Regions from separate parts of the Achromobacter sp. NPDC058515 genome, predicted to be linked through region 2. Evidence: riboswitches for the same ligand, from Rfam matches in the RefSeq annotation. Region 2 holds a riboswitch; the other holds the start of a gene.
The links. Region 2 has a riboswitch for glycine ahead of ACFWP0_RS17430 (D-amino acid dehydrogenase). Riboswitches for the same ligand answer to the same signal wherever they lie in the genome.
Positions count from the first base shown of each region.

Region 1: it holds a riboswitch for glycine, as region 2 does, so the genes downstream of both, gcvT (glycine cleavage system aminomethyltransferase GcvT) here and ACFWP0_RS17430 (D-amino acid dehydrogenase) in region 2, are expected to answer to the same signal.

Region 1 covers NZ_JBHXNI010000003.1:185,427-193,497, forward strand. Annotated here, with positions in the region: gene ACFWP0_RS06890 (Orn/Lys/Arg decarboxylase N-terminal domain-containing protein) at 221-2,482, shown strand; gene ACFWP0_RS06895 (NAD(P)/FAD-dependent oxidoreductase) at 2,506-3,708, shown strand; gene ACFWP0_RS06900 (superoxide dismutase) at 3,863-4,477, shown strand; gene ACFWP0_RS06905 (ZIP family metal transporter) at 4,508-5,401, shown strand; glycine riboswitch at 5,476-5,571, shown strand; glycine riboswitch at 5,607-5,729, shown strand; gene gcvT (glycine cleavage system aminomethyltransferase GcvT) at 5,816-6,916, shown strand; gene gcvH (glycine cleavage system protein GcvH) at 7,016-7,393, shown strand; gene gcvP (aminomethyl-transferring glycine dehydrogenase) at 7,496-8,071, shown strand, end outside.
Region 2 covers NZ_JBHXNI010000009.1:217,726-225,796, forward strand. Annotated here, with positions in the region: gene ACFWP0_RS17410 (tetratricopeptide repeat protein) at 1-462, opposite strand, end outside; partial or broken gene ACFWP0_RS17415 (tetratricopeptide repeat protein) at 595-1,197, opposite strand; gene ACFWP0_RS17420 (hypothetical protein) at 1,272-1,745, opposite strand; gene ACFWP0_RS17425 (PhzF family phenazine biosynthesis protein) at 1,892-2,680, shown strand; gene ACFWP0_RS17430 (D-amino acid dehydrogenase) at 2,751-3,980, opposite strand; glycine riboswitch at 4,027-4,117, opposite strand; glycine riboswitch at 4,119-4,209, opposite strand; gene ampC (class C beta-lactamase) at 4,321-5,508, shown strand; gene ACFWP0_RS17440 (DUF2242 domain-containing protein) at 5,736-6,593, shown strand; gene ACFWP0_RS17445 (CopD family protein) at 6,709-7,134, shown strand; gene ACFWP0_RS17450 (MetQ/NlpA family ABC transporter substrate-binding protein) at 7,286-8,071, shown strand, end outside.

The DNA of each region.
Region 1 (8,071 bases), on a different contig from region 2:
CCTGTTCCTGTGCTGAAAGCGCCCGCTTTTGGCGTCAGGACAACGGCCGGCGCGCCTTCTGGGGATTTCCCTTAGGACTGTAAGAAAAACAGCCCTACAATTCCGCCATTCCCGCCTCCCCGGCGGGTGCTCGCGCCGTCTGTCATTGGACGGGTTTTTACTAGCAGTACCGTCGCGCCGCGATACGCGTCCGATTCGCCTTGCCCCCAGGAGCGCCTGCATGAAATTCCGCTTCCCCATTTTCATCATCGACGAGGACTACCGTTCCGAGAACGCGTCCGGTTTGGGTATCCGTGCCTTGTCAGCTGCGATCGAGGCCGAGGGCGTCGAGGTGATCGGGGTGACCAGTTACGGCGACCTGAGTTCGTTTGCGCAACAGCAAAGCCGCGCCAGCGCCTTCATCCTGTCGATCGACGATGAAGAGTTCGACGTGGACTCGCCGGAGGACGTGGCCAGCGCGATCAAGAATCTGCGCATGTTCATCGGCGAGCTGCGCTTTCGCAATGCCGACATCCCCATCTACCTGTACGGGGAAACGCGCACCTCGGAGCACATCCCGAACGACATCCTGCGCGAACTGCACGGCTTCATCCACATGTTCGAGGACACGCCCGAATTCGTGGCGCGCCACATCATCCGCGAAGCCCGCAGCTACGTCGACAGCCTGCCGCCGCCGTTCTTCCGCGAGCTGGTCAAGTACGCGCAGGACGGTTCGTATTCCTGGCACTGCCCGGGCCACTCGGGCGGCGTGGCGTTCCTGAAGAGCCCGGTGGGACGGATGTTCCACCAGTTCTTCGGCGAGAACATGCTGCGCGCCGACGTCTGCAACGCCGTGGACGAACTGGGCCAGCTGCTGGACCACACCGGCCCCATCGCCGAGTCCGAGCTGAACGCCGCGCGCATCTTCCACGCGGACCACTGCTTCTTCGTGACCAACGGCACCTCGACCTCGAACAAGGTCGTCTGGCATGCCAACGTCGCCGCCGGCGACGTCGTGGTGGTGGACCGCAACTGCCACAAGTCGATCCTGCACGCCATCACGATGACGGGCGCGATCCCGGTGTTCCTGCGCCCCACGCGCAACCACCTGGGCATCATCGGCCCGATCCCGCTGGAAGAATTCCACCCGGACAACATCCGCAAGAAGATCGAAGCCAACCCCTTCGCGCGCGAAGCGGTGAACAAGAATCCGCGCATCCTGACGCTGACGCAGAGCACGTACGACGGCGTCATCTACAACGTGGAAATGATCAAGCAGCAACTGGGCAGCTACGTCGACACGCTGCACTTTGACGAAGCCTGGCTGCCGCACGCCTCGTTCCACGAGTTCTACCAGGACATGCATGCCATCGGGCAGGACCGCCCGCGCAGCCAGGATGCGATGGTCTTCGCCACGCACTCCACGCACAAGCTGCTGGCCGGCATCTCGCAAGCCTCGCAGATCATCGTGCAGGAGTCCGAGACCCGCAAGCTGGACCGCAACGTGTTCAACGAGGCGTACCTGATGCACACGTCCACGTCGCCCCAGTACGCGATCATCGCGTCCTGCGACGTGGCCGCGGCCATGATGGAGCCGCCCGGAGGCACCGCGCTGGTCGAGGAGAGCATCCGCGAAGCCCTGGACTTTCGCCGCGCCATGCGCAAGGTGGAGTCCGAGTTCGGCAAGAACGACTGGTGGTTCAAGGTCTGGGGCCCGAACCGCCTGGTGTCCGAAGGCATCGGCAACCGCGACGAATGGATCCTGGAATCCAACGACCATTGGCACGGCTTCGGCGAAATGGCCGAAGGCTTCAACATGCTGGACCCGATCAAGGCCACGGTCATCACGCCCGGGCTGGACATGTCGGGCAGCTTCGGCGAAACCGGCATTCCCGCCGCCCTGGTCTCCAAGTACCTGACCGAGCATGGCGTGGTGGTCGAGAAGACGGGCCTGTACTCGTTCTTCATCCTGTTCACCATCGGCATCACCAAGGGCCGCTGGAACACGCTCCTGACCGCCTTGCAGCAGTTCAAGGACGACTACGACCGCAACCAGCCGCTGTGGCGCATCCTGCCGGAGTTCTGCCGCGACCATCGCCGCTACGAGCGCATGGGCCTGCGCGATCTGTGCCAGCAGATCCACGAAGCCTATCGCGAGCGCGACGTGGCCCGCCTGACGACCGAGATGTATCTCAGCGACATGGTGCCCGCGCTGAAGCCGTCGGACGCATTTGCCCGCATGGCGCACCGCGAGGTCGAGCGCGTCGACATCGACAAGCTGGAAGGCCGCGTCACCGGCGTGCTGCTGACGCCGTATCCTCCGGGCATTCCGCTGCTGATTCCTGGCGAACGCTTCAACCGCACCATCGTCCAGTACCTGCAGTTCGCGCGCGAATTCAACGAACGCTTCCCCGGCTTCGAAACCTATATTCACGGCCTGGCCGATGAAATTGGTCCCGATGGCGAAAAGCGCTATTACGTTGATTGCCTGATCGAAGAGTAAGACCCGGCGGGTCTGGAGTCCTGATGTTTGATGTAGCCGTACTCGGCGCCGGCGCCGCTGGCATGATGTGTGCAGCGGTAGCCGGCCAGCGCGGCTTGCGCGTGGTGCTGGTCGACCATGCGGAGCGCCTGGCGGAGAAGATCCGCATATCCGGCGGAGGCCGCTGCAACTTCACGAACATCGGCGCCGGGCCCGCCAATTTCCTTTCCGACAATCCGCATTTCTGCCGGTCTGCCCTGTCGGCCTACACGCCGCAGGATTTCCTGGCGCTGATGAAGCGCCACCACATCGCCTGGCACGAGAAGCATCGCGGCCAGCTGTTCTGCAACGATTCCAGCGAATCCGTCATCGACATGCTGCGCGCCGAGTGCGACGCGGGCAATGTGCAATGGCGCATGGGCTGTCCGGTGGCCGAGATCGCCCACGGCGAGCAGGGGTTCGAACTGCGCACCGGCCAGGGCGCGATCCGCGCCGCCAAGCTGGTGGTGGCGACGGGCGGCATGGCGATCCCGCAGTTGGGCGCCACCGACTTCGGCTTGAAGATTGCGCGCCAGTTCGGCCTGAAAGTGGTGGAGCCGCGGCCCGCGCTCGTGCCGCTGACGTTCGACCCCGCGCACTGGCAGGCCTTGTCCGAGCTGTCGGGCGTGGCGCTGGAAGTGAACCTGCACACGGGGCAGGGCAAGACGCGCGGCGAGTTCCTGGAGGACTTGCTGTTCACGCACCGGGGGCTGTCCGGCCCCGCCATCCTGCAGATATCAAGCTTCTGGAAGCCCGGGGAGCCGATCGTGATCGACCTGGCGCCGGGCCGGGACCTGGCCGAAGCGCTGCTGGCGTCCAAGTCCGGCAACCGGCAGCAGCTGCATACGGTGCTGGCCGGGCTGTGGCCCAAGCGCCTGGCCGACCGCTGGCTGCACCTGGCGGAGCAGGGCGGCAAGCCCGGGCTGGCGGCGCTGCGCCTGGCGGATGCGCCGGACAAGACCTTGCGCGCGCTGGCGCAGGACATCCATCAATGGGCACTGGTGCCCAGCGGCACCGCCGGCTACAAGAAAGCCGAAGTGATGCGCGGCGGCGTGGACACGCGCGGCCTGGACCAGAAGTCCATGCAGGCCAAGACCACCCCTGGCCTGTACTTTATCGGCGAAGCCGTGGATGTCACGGGCTGGCTGGGCGGCTACAACTTCCAATGGGCCTGGGCCTCGGGCGTGGCCTGCGGCAAGGCGCTCTAGGCGGCGCCCGGCCCGCGGGCGCCTGACGGCGCGCCGGGCCCGCGGCAGAAATTGTCGATCCGCCATTGTGATATTAAATAAAAATACATATCATTTATGTTTTCGATATTGATCTATGTCCTCCGCCCGGAGGACGGATCCGACGGAGACATGCATGGCCTACACCCTTCCGAACCTGCCGTACGCCTATGACGCGCTGGAGCCTCACATCGACGCGATGACGATGGAGATCCATTACAGCAAACATCACCAGACCTACGTCACCAGCCTGAACGCCGCGCTGGAAGGGGCGGGCATCGTCACGGACGAACCCGTCGAAGCCCTTGTCGCGCGCCTGGACGAATTGCCCGAGGCCATCCGCGGCGCCGTCCGCAATCACGGCGGCGGCCATGCCAACCACAGCTTGTTCTGGTCCGTCATGTCGCCCGAAGGCGGCGGCGAGCCGGACGGCGCGCTGGCGGCGGCCATCGAATCCGAGCTGGGCGGCCTGGCGGCGTTCCGCGAGGCGTTCACCAAGGCGGCCCTGACCCGCTTCGGCAGCGGCTGGGCCTGGCTGAGCGTGACCCCGGAGGGCAAGCTGGCGGTCGAGAGCAGCGCCAACCAGGACAGCCCGCTGATGCACGGCAATACGCCGATCCTCGGCCTGGACGTCTGGGAGCACGCCTATTATCTGAAGTACCAGAACCGCCGGCCGGAATATATCGGCGCCTTCTACAATGTGGTGAACTGGCCCGAAGTGGCGCGCCGCTACGCAGCGGCAAAGGGCTGAGCGCAACGCTCGCAAGGAGTGCCGCGGCACATGAATACCTTCAGCCGTCATCGCTTGCGGCCAGCAGCCACCAGCATCAGCGTCTGGACGCTGGCTGTCATGGTGTCCTGCCTGGGCCTGCACCAGCTCTGGGTCTACCTGGACGTGCGGGCGCCGCACGTGGCCGACGCGCTGCTGGGCGGGCTGGTCGCGGCCGGCGCGACCGCGCTGGGCACGCTGCCCATCCTGTTCGCCCGCACTATCCCCCAGAAGGCGCAGGACAGCATGTTCGGCTTCGGGGCCGGCGTGATGCTCGCGGCCAGCGCGTTTTCGCTCGTGGCGCCGGGCGTCGCCGCGGGCCGGGAGCTGGGCTACGGGCCCTGGGGCGCCGGCCTGACGGTCGGCGCCGCCGTGCTGCTGGGGGCGGCGGTCCTGCTGCTCATGGACCGCACTCTGCCGCACGAGCACTTCATCAAGGGCAGGGAGGGCATGGAGGCCCACCGGCTGCGCCGCACCTGGCTGTTCGTGTTCGCCATCACGCTGCACAACCTGCCCGAGGGCCTGGCGATCGGCGTGGGCTATGCCGGCGGGGACCCCGTGCGCGGCACGGCGCTGGCGACCGGCATCGCCATCCAGGATATTCCCGAAGGGCTGGTGGTGGCCGTGGCCTTGCTGGCCGCCGGCTACAAGCGGACCTTCGCCGTGGCCCTGGGCATGCTGTCGGGCCTGGTCGAACCGCTGGGCGCGGTGCTGGGGGCCGCCATCGTCGGCTGGTCGGCGCCGCTCCTGCCTTGGGGGCTGGGCTTTGCCGCGGGCGCCATGCTGTTCGTCATCAGCCACGAGATCATCCCGGAATCGCACCGCAAGGGGCACGAGATCTACGCGACCTGCGGGCTGATGCTGGGCTTCGTGCTGATGATGCTGCTGGATACGGCGCTGGCCTAGCGGGGCCTGACGGCGAGCGCCTCGTTTTCCGCCTTTTCGGCACGCGGCTTTCGTTGTATGCTTTCGGCGCTGTCACGCATGTTGCGGGAGAGAGCGGCCCGTAAGTCCGGCCGCCGCCGAAGGCGCAATTCGCCCAGAATCGCTCAGGCAACCGATACCGCACATGCTTGCTCCGTCCCGGTTTTCTTACCCGCTGGACGCGGCAAAACAGCACTCTGGAGAGACCTGGCGCCGCCCCTGAACTAGGGACATAGCGAGCAGCCCAGGCGCCGAAGGTGCAAACCCGCCACGCGGGGCAACTCTCAGGCAAAAGGACAGAGGGGCGGAAGATTCAGCCGTGGCGCGGGCGCAGTCCGCTTGCCGCCACCGGCATTCCGTAACCCTGGCATCACTGCCGCCCCGGAGTTCCCGCGCATGTCCGCAACCCTCAAACGCACCCCGCTGGCCGAAGAACACATCGCCGCCGGCGCCCGAATGGTCGATTTCGGCGGCTGGGACATGCCCCTGGCCTACGGCTCGCAGCTCGAGGAGCACCATGCGGTGCGCCAGGACGCCGGCATGTTCGATGTCTCGCACATGCTCAACGTCGACGTGACGGGCCCCGACGCCTACGCTTTCCTGCAGCGCCTGGTCGCCAATGACGTCTCCAAGCTGACGGTGCCGGGCAAGGCGCTCTACAGCTGCATGCTGAATCCGCAGGGCGGCGTCATCGACGACCTGATCATCTATTTCTTCGCGGCCGACGAATGGCGCGTCGTGGTCAACGCGGGCACGGCCGACAAGGACGTCGCCTGGATGCAGCGCGTGAAGCAGGCCGGCTCGTTCGACGTCGTCATTGCTCCGCGCCGCGACCTGGCCATGGTGGCCGTGCAGGGCCCCAACGCCCGCGCCAAGCTGTGGGCAGCGCGCCCGGCGTGGCAAGCCGCCACCGAACCCCTGACCCCCTTTGTCGCCGCCATCGTGGGCGACGACACGCTGGTCGCCCGCACGGGCTACACCGGCGAAGACGGCTTCGAAATCGTGCTGCCCGCCGCCGAGGTGGCGCAGCTCTGGCGCGACCTGGCTGCCCAGGGCGTGCGTCCGGCCGGCCTGGGCGCGCGCGACACGCTGCGCCTGGAAGCCGGCATGAATCTGTACGGCCAGGATATGGACGAGCTGACCCAGCCCGGCGAAGCCGGCCTGACCTGGACGGTGTCGCTGAAGAACGCCGACCGCCGTTTCATCGGCCGCGACGCGCTGGAGCAGTTCGCCACCCCCGCCGCCTTCCTTGGCCTGAAGCTGCAAGAGCGCGGCGTCATGCGCGCGCACATGGCCGTGCGCACTCCGCAAGGCGCGGGCGAACTCACCAGCGGCACCATGTCGCCCACGCTGGGCGTGTCCATCGGCTTTGCCCGCCTGCCGCAAGGCGTGCGTCCGGGCGATACGGTGGAGGTCGACATCCGCGGCAAATGGGTGCCCGCCCTGGTCTGCAAGCTGCCATTTGTCCGTAACGGCAAAGCCGTCGAACACTCGTAAACTCGAAGCTTCGCGCGAGCGCCGGCCCGGCCTGGGCGACGGCCGCCCGCGCGAGGCGCGCAACACCATTCATCTACCCGCATTCCCTCAGGAGTTCCCATGAGTCTGCCCACCGATCGCAAGTACACCGAGTCCCATGAATGGGTCAAAGCCGAAGGCGACGTGTTCGTCGTCGGCATCACCGACACCGCCCAGGATCAATTGGGCGATCTGGTTTTCGTTGGCGACGTAAAGGTCGGCGCCAAGCTGAACGCGGGCGAAACCGCCGGCGTGGTCGAGTCGGTCAAGGCCGCCTCGGACATCTACGCGCCGGTGGCCGGCGAAATCGTCGCCTTCAACGAAGAACTCGAAAACAACCCCAACCTGATCAACGAATCGGCTTTCACCGCCTGGATCTTCAAGATCAAGCCGGTCAACGCCGCCGACGCCGACAAGCTGCTGGACGCCGCCGGCTACGAAGCCGTCGCCAACGGCTAAGCCGGCTCGTGGCGGGCGAGGGGCCGACCAGGCGCCGCGCCCGCCACGCAAGAAGCACTACCGTCCGTCCCTCGACGACACCCGCTACCCCGAGATCTCCCCATGTCGCGCGCCCTAGACACTCATACCGACTTCATTCCCCGCCACATCGGCCCCTCCGACGCCGACCAGGCCGCCATGCTTGCCGTCATCGGCAGCGCCAGCCTGGATGCCCTGATCGAAGAAGTCGTGCCCCCGAAGATCCGCAGCCAGGCGCCGCTGGCGCTGCCGCCCTCGCGCAGCGAAGCCGACGTGCTGGCCGAACTGAAGCAGATCGCGGGCCGCAACAAGGTCTACCGCAACTACATCGGGCAGGGGTACTACGGCACGCAGACGCCCAATGTGGTGTTGCGCAACATTCTTGAGAATCCCGCCTGGTACACGGCCTACACGCCCTACCAGCCCGAGATCTCCCAGGGCCGCCTCGAAGCCCTGCTGAACTACCAGACCATGGTCGCCGACCTGACCGGGCTGGACATCTCCAATGCCTCGCTGCTGGACGAAAGCACCGCCGCCGCCGAAGCCATGACGCTCGCCCGCCGCGGCGCCAAGTCGCAGAGCCCGGTGTTCTTCATTTCGCGCCACGTGCATCCCCAGACCATCGAAGTCGTGCGCACGCGCGCCGAGGGCCTGGACATC
Region 2 (8,071 bases):
CGCCCGGGCCGCCAGCCGCAGGAACTGGAAAGTGTCGCCGTAGCCCTGCTCGTCATGGATCAGCAGCGTCCGGCCGGGAATGGGCTGTCCGTCCCAGCGCGGCTTCTGCACATGCCGGGCGAGCATCGCGGTATGCGCCAGCCGGTAGCGGAAGCGGTACTCGCGCCAGCCCGCCGCGAAGTCGCCCTGCAGCAGCAGGATCTCCGCCAGGTCGAAGCGCGCTCCCATGGCGTCCGGAACCGCGCGCACAATCATCTCCAGGATCCCGCGCGCCTCGTCCACCATGCCTTGCGGCCGGATCGCATGCGCCAGCTGCCGCCAAAGCGCGAGCGGCGCCGGACCGGATGCCAGCGCCTGCCGCAACAACGATTCGGCCTCGGCATGGCGGCCGGCGTCCAGCAGCGCTTGCGCCTGCAGGCGCGCGGCCTCGCAGCCGGCCGCGACCGCGTCCGGGGCGACGATGGAGCCCGCGGCGTCCAAGGCGACGGCCTGCATGTCGCGTGAATGCGAACCTTCCATTTCGGCCAGTATCCGATGGGCTTCCCGCAACTGGGGGTCGATATCGATGGCCCGGCGCACGGCGATCAGGGCTTCGTCGCGGTGGCCTTCGTCCTTCAGCGTCAACGCGAGATTGCTGAGGGCTTGCGCATGGTCGGGGTTCAGTTCCAGCGCGCGCTGGTAGTGCGCCCGCGCCATGTTTCCGTTGCCCAGGCGCTTGTAGGTATTGGCAAGGTTGTTATGGGCCTCGGGGCTGTCGGGCAGTAGCGCGGCCACGCGCCGCAGGCATTCCAGGCTGGAGGCCAACTGGCCGGCTTCCTGCAGGATAATGCCCAGGTTGTTCCAGCCTTCCGCAAGCCCGGGATCGATCTCCACAGCGCGTCGCGCGGCGTCTTCGGCCTGCGCCAGCAGCCCATTCTGGCGGCACACTTCGGCCAGATTGCTGCAGTAGGCCGCGGGCGCGCCCGCAGGCCGGCAGGCCGCGCGCAGATGCGCAATCGCCTGGTCGGGCTGGCCGTAGGCATGGGCCATCAACCCCAGCAGATGCCTTGCGTCGGGCTGGTCCGGCGATACGTCCAGCACCCGCAGGCAAAGCGCTTCGGCTTGCGGCGCCTGGCCCGCGTTCCAATGCGCGTAGGCCTGCAGCAAAGCCTGGGGAATCGTCAAAGGACTGGCGGCAGGATGGTTACTCGTGCCCAAGAAACAGCTCCACGGCAGGATCGCGGAAGGGGAGGGAGGGCGCCATTATCCGCCCAATGCGCGCCAGGCGCGTTTCAAGCACAGGCCGCCTGCAAGGCCTTCATCTGAGGGCTGTTTTCCGGGAACCGGACGAACTGCGGCTTGCCATCGTCCTTGATTTCTTCGCCGAAGGCGTCGACCAGCTCATCGTTCATATAAAAACTGGTGGCGGCAAGAAAGCCCACCAGGGCCTGATTGCAGTCGAACACGACGTCCGTCATCGTGCGGTTGTAGTTCCTGCGCTTTCCGTCCAGGCCCAGGATGTTCTGAGGGATGGCGTATCGCATTTCCATTTTGCCCTTGGCGCTTCCGGAGGGCTGCCGCGAGTCCGGGATGCCCGCGATCCTGATGGAGATGTTGGGATGGTCGCGGCGGGGCGGCACGTCAAACCACTTCTGCGCGTGGGCGGAGGCGCTGATGAACAGGCCCGTGGCGGCGACAATTCCCAGGCGGGCAATCAGGCCGCGCACCCGGGCTTTGCGAACGGGGACTGCAGACGGTGCATGCATGGTCTTTCCGTGATTGAGGGCCTGGTTTCATAAGCCGCTTGCCGGTGTGCTTCCAGTGTAAATGCTCAATCCGGCCGCGGCGATAAATGTAGCAAAATGCCGTCTGACGCCCTTGGGCGCGACTTACTCTTTACTCAGGATCCGCCATGCCCCAGTTCGACATCTATCAGGTAGACGCCTTCGCCGCCGCGCCTTTCGGCGGCAACCCCGCCGCGGTCGTGCCGCTGGACGCCTGGCTTGCCGACGCGACGCTGCAACGCATCGCCGAGGAAAACAATCTGTCCGAAACCGCCTACGTCGTGCGCAACGGGGATGTCTACGAGCTGCGCTGGTTCACGCCCGCCGTCGAGGTGGATCTTTGCGGGCACGCGACGCTGGCGTCGGCCTTCGTGCTGTTCGATCAATTGGGCGTCACGGACGAAGTGCTGCGGTTCTCCACGCGCAGCGGCGAGCTCCAGGTGTTCCGCGCCGGCAACAAGCTGGCGATGGATTTCCCGGCCAAGCAGCCCGAGGCCGCGGCGATTCCGCCGGGCCTGCTGCAGGCGCTGGGCCTGCCGGATGCGCAGGCCCTGTACCGCACCGACGATTATCTGGTGGTCATCGATGACGAATCGCTGATCGACGGCCTGAAGCCGGATTTCGTGGCGCTGGCGGCGTTTGACGTGCGCGGGGTGGCGGTGACGGCGCCGTCGGCCCAGTTCGACTTCGTGTCGCGCTGGTTCGGGCCGCGGGTCGGCGTGAACGAAGACCCGGTCACCGGGTCGGCGCATACCTCGCTGGCGCCGTATTGGGCGCAACGGCTGGGCAAGCGCAGCCTGAGCGCGCAGCAGGGCGGGGCGCGCAAAGGGCAGCTTGAATGCGAGGTGCTGGACAACGGCCGGGTGATCATCAGCGGCCAGGCGGCGCTGTACCTGCGCGGCGCGATCTACCTTTGATCCTCCGCAAGCCCTGCGTCGCCCAGCTTGCGCGCCGCGGCTTCCCGGATGCCCCGGAGCCGTTGTCCCGCTACGGCGCGGGCACGGCCTCGCTGACGCTCGCCGCCAGCATCTGCGCCGTCGCCGCGGACAGGGTCCATCCCAGGTGGCCGTGGCCCGTGTTGTAGAACACGCCGGGGCGTTTGCCCGGGCCCACGCGCGGCATCATGTCCGGCGTCATGGGGCGCAGGCCGCACCAGGGCACCACGCGCGAGGTCCGGATGCCGGGAAAGTGCTTGCGCGTCCAGTCCACCAGCGGCTGCACGCGCTCGGCGCGGATGTCCATGTTGAAGCCATTGAATTCCGCGGTGCCCGCCACGCGAAACCGGTCTCCCAGCCGGCTGGTGACGATTTTTGCGGCCTCGTCCAGCAGGCTCACGCCGGGGGCCGCCGCCAGGCTCTGCGCGTCGTCCAGATGCACGCTGATCGAGTAGCCCTTGACCGGATAGATGTTCAGCGCGTCTCCGAGCTGCCTGGCGAACTGCCGGCTGGCCGCACCGGCGCAAACGACGACGGCGTCGGCCTCGTGCTGTTCGCGTTCGCGGCCGTCGTCGCGCAGCATGTCCAGCACATAGGGGCGGCTGTCGCGGCTGATGTGGCGGATGTCCGCGTCCTGCACGAACTTCACGCCCCGGCGCTCGCAGGCGCGCGCCAGCCCGCTGGTGAATTTGTGGATGTCGCCGGTGGCGTCCGACGGGGTGTAGAAGCCGCCATGGCAGCCGGCCTGCAGGGCAGGTTCTATGCTGCGCGCCTCGTTGCTGGACACGGCGTAGCGTTCCAGGCCGCCTTCGCGCAGCAGCGCGTTTGCCCGGCTGGCGGCGTCGAAGCTGGCGGCGTCGTGATAGATGTGCAGGATGCCCCGGCGCTCCAGGTCGAAATCTATGCCTTCGTCCTCGGCCATCTCGAACAGGTGCTGGCGGGCCTGGATGGCCAGCCGGGTGGTGGCGATGGTGTTGCGGCGATAGTTGGGAATCTGCGCCATGAACTGCGCCAGCCACGAGTACTTGTGCCAGCTGAATCCGGGGTTGAGCAGCAGCGGCGCGTTGCGGCGCCACATCCAGCGCAGGCCTTTCATGATGGTGGCGGCGCTGTTCCAGACTTCGGCGTTGCTGGCCGACAGCTGGCCGCCGTTGGCATAGGACGTTTCCATGGCAGGGTAGCGCTGGCGGTCGTAGACCGTGACCGCGTAGCCCAGCTTGCTCAGGGCATAGGCGGACGTGACGCCGGTGATACCGGCGCCGATGATGGCGATGCGGGGCATGATGGCTCCAGAAAGGGTGGCGGCGGCCCTTGTTGGCCGCGGCGCCCCATCTGTCTCTGTACCTGAGAGCTTCACCCGCGCGCGGTCGGCGGCGGGATCCCCTTCGGTGGGCGCGCACGGCGCCTCTCTCCAGATTGTCTAGACCGCGCAGTCCTGTTGCCTGAGAGTTTCCGGGGCGGTTGCTCCGTCGGCGCCCGCCACGGGGGCGGGTCTCTTCTGCGGGGTTTTAAAACGACCCGCAGAGCATATCCAAAAACGGGCTGGGCGACGTTAGGGGTTAGTACCAGCATCGGCGCGCGCCAAGTTACGATGCACGCAATTGAAACCTGAAGGACGATGCATGCGTATCCGAGGACTGCTGCGCGCAGGCTTGCTTTTCACCCCTGTTTTCGCCGGCGCAGCCGGACCCGCCTTGGCCCGCACGGAACTGCCGTCTCTCGATCTGGCGGTAAGCGAGGCCGCCCAGGCGGTCATGCGGCAGCACGACATTCCAGGGATGGCGATCGCCATCACCAGCCAAGGGCAGCAGCGGTTCTACACCTATGGCGTGCAATCGCGGCAGACGCGGCAGGCGGTCACGCGCGACACGATGTTCGAGCTGGGATCGATCAGCAAGACGTTCACGGCGACTCTTGCCGGCTACGCGCAGGCCCGGGGCCAGCTCGCGCTGAGCGATAGCCCCGCCAGGTTCCTGCCCGAACTTGCCGGCAGCGACTTCGCCAGGCTGACGCTGGTCAACCTGGCCACGCACACCACCGGCGGCTTCCCCTTGCAGGTGCCCGACGCGGTGCGCAACGAGGCGCAGCTGATGGACTACCTGAAGGCCTGGAAGCCCGCGCAAGCCCCCGGCACGTCCCGCAGCTACGCCAATCCCAGCATCGGGATGCTGGGCGTCGCGACGGCCCGAAGCATGAAGCAGCCGTTCGCGCAGGCGATGGGGGAGCTGTTCGCGAAGCTGGGCCTGTCCGATACCTTCATCGATGTTCCGGCGGACAAGATGTCCCGCTATGCGCAGGGCTACAACAAGCAGGGCGCGCCCGTGCGCGTGAACCCCGGCGTGCTGGCGGACGAAGCCTACGGCGTGAAGTCCAGCGCGCGCGACATGCTCCGGTTCGTCGAGGCCAACATGGGCATGGGCGTCCAGGACGAGCCGCTCAAGCGCGCCATTGCGGCTACGCATGTGGGGTACTACCAGGTGGGCGAGATGACGCAGGACATGGTCTGGGAGCAGTTTCCCTACCCGGTGGCGCTGGACACGCTGCTGGCCGCCAACGCCGGCACGCTGAACAGCCAGAGCCATGCGGCCGCGGCCTTGAATCCGCCGCTGGCCCCGCAGGAGGCGGCATGGATCAACAAGACCGGGGCGACGAACGGCTTTGGCGGCTATGTGGCCTTCGTGCCCGCCAGGAAGCAGGGGATCGTGATCCTGGCGAACAGGAACTATCCGAACGAGGCCCGCGTGCGGCTGGCGGCGGGCATCCTGGATGAACTGGACAAGCTGGGGCGGCAGGACCGGGCGGCGCGCTGAGCGGCGGCGCGCTTGAGGCCGCAGTCGTGCACGACGGGTCGCCCCAGGTTATCTATTTCGATACTAATTACAACTCGACCTTTGGTCCGGGGGCTTGGCGGCCTTGCTGTTTGTCCCCGCCCCAGCCCCGAGCTTGTTTCAACATATCACCGCAAAAAACCCGTCCCCAATAACTGGTCCGGTTTCTTGGCCGATAATGGACTTCGTTGCCCCAAGCCGGACCCCTTATGCCCAGCGTCACCCGCCGTATCGCTTTCCCTCTGCTTGCCGCTCTGACGGCCGCCCTGGCCGGATGTTCCTCCCCCAAGCCTGCCTATGAAAAAGAGGATTTCGCGCAGAGCGACACCTTCTCCCGGACCTTTCCCGCCGCCAGCACCGCGGCGTGCGATGCGGGCCGCCGGGCCTTGCTGAGCCAGGGCTACAACATCGACAAGTTCGAACCGTCGCGCCTGACCGGCCACAAGAATTTCCAGAGCGAGGACGGGCAGCACAGCCAGATCAGTTTCAATCTCGAATGCGCCTCGGACGGCAGCTCGAACCAGCGCGCAACGGTGTTCGCCAATGCCGTCCAGGACCGCTATTCGATCAAGCGCACCAGCAACGCCGCCAGCGTGGGCGTGAGCGTGCTGGGCCAGGTCTCGATGCCGTTCGGCGCCAGCGACGATTCGCTGGTGAAGACGGGCAGCCAGACCGTGACGCGGCCCCAGTTCTACGAAGGCTTCTTCCAGCTGCTGCAGCGGTTCCTGCCGGATGCGCAGGCGGCCGCCGCGCCGCATGAGCCGCCGACCGGCCGCGGCAAGGCCGCGCCCGCCAAGGCGCCCGCCGTGCCCGCCGATCCCGTCGTCTCGCCCGATGCGCCTGCCGACACCTTGAACCCCGCGGCCGCCACCGGGGGCGACAAGCCGGCGCCCGCGGCCGCCCCGTCCGCGGCGACGCCACCCGCGCCGACCCCGGCCGCGGCGGCTCCGTCCGCGCCGACCCCGCCCGCCTCGGGGGCAGCGCAGGGAGCGGCCAGCCCCGCGCCCGCCGCCGCGCCGGCATCGCCTGAAAAGCCGGCCGCGCCGGAGAAGCCCGCCACGCCGTAACCAGGCAACTGGCTTTTCGGCGACGGCAGCGGAACGCCGGGACGTTTGCCCTAGCGCAAATCCCCGGCTTTCCCACTGTGCCGCGCGCCGTCCGCGAACGGCGATAATGCCGGCCATGACCTACCAACTCCTGAAAATGGCCCACGTCGCGGCCGTTGTGGCCTGGCTCGCGGGCTCGCTCTTCGTTTCCCTGTTTCTCCTGTCCTCGCAACCGCGGGACGGCGACGACGCGCCCAAGGAACGCAAGATGCTGCATGCCCTGCGCCGCTGGACCCTGTTCGTCACCACGCCCGCCATGGTCATCGCCTGGCTCATCGGCCTGCACCTGGCGATGACCTTGGGCTGGTTCGCCATGAACTGGATCTGGGTCAAGGTAGCCCTTGCGCTGGCGCTGTCGGCCTTGCTGGGCATGCAGAGCGCATCGCTGCGCCGCATGGCCGGCGGCAGCGCCCGCCGTCCGCCGCTGGTGGACCTGTACGCGCCGTTCACCGTCCTTGCCTCGGCCGCCATCGTGACGCTCGTGGTGGTCAAGCCGTTCTAGCCGCCAAGGCGCCAGCGCCGCGCCATATGCTGCGCGGCCATATCCAAACACCCCTGTAATAACGACTCAACCAACTATTCGTTCGCGCGCGTAAGTCCCCTCCCTAGAATCGTCTCTCTCATAACTGCGTTGACTTAGAGGCGATTCCATCATGACTATCCGTATTCTTGTCGCCGGGCAAGCGCGCGCGGCGTGGGCGCCGTTCTTCAAGCGCCTGCTGGGCGCCGTGCTGGCCTCGGCGGCCATGTTCCACGGCCCGGCCTTTTCGGCCGACCCCAAGCCGCTGAAAGTGGGCGTGCGCGGCGGCGTGGACGAGCAGATCTGGGAAGTGGTGACCCAGGTGGCTAAGAAGAACGGCCTGGCCGTCGAGCCCGTCGTCATCACCGGCACCGCCAGCCCCAATGAAGCGCTGAACAACGGCGACCTGGAGGCCAATGCGTTCCAGCACATCCCTTTCCTGAACGACCAGATCAAGCAGCGCGGCTACAAGCTGGTGGCCGTGGCCAACACGCTGATCTCGCCCATCGCGTTCTATTCCAAGAAGTACAAAGCCTTGAACGAGCTGCCGGACGGCGCCAAGGTGGGGATCCCCAACGACCCCAGCAACCAGACGCGCGCGCTGGTGATCCTGCGCGACCAGGGCCTGATCACGCTGAAGGACGGCTTCGACCCGGCGACCGGCACGGCCACCCTGGCGGACGTCACGTCCAACCCCAGGAAGCTCAACTTTGTGGAAAGCGCGTCGGTCGTGCTGGCCCGGTCGCTGCCGGACGTGGACACCGCCGCCATCGTCAACAGCTTTGCCTACCAGGCCGGCCTGATCGCCACGCGCGACGGCATCGCGGTCGAGAAGAAAGAGAACAATCCCTACGTGAACATCATCGCGGTGCGCGAAAAGGACAAGGACGCGCCGTGGGTGCCCGCGCTGATCAAGGTA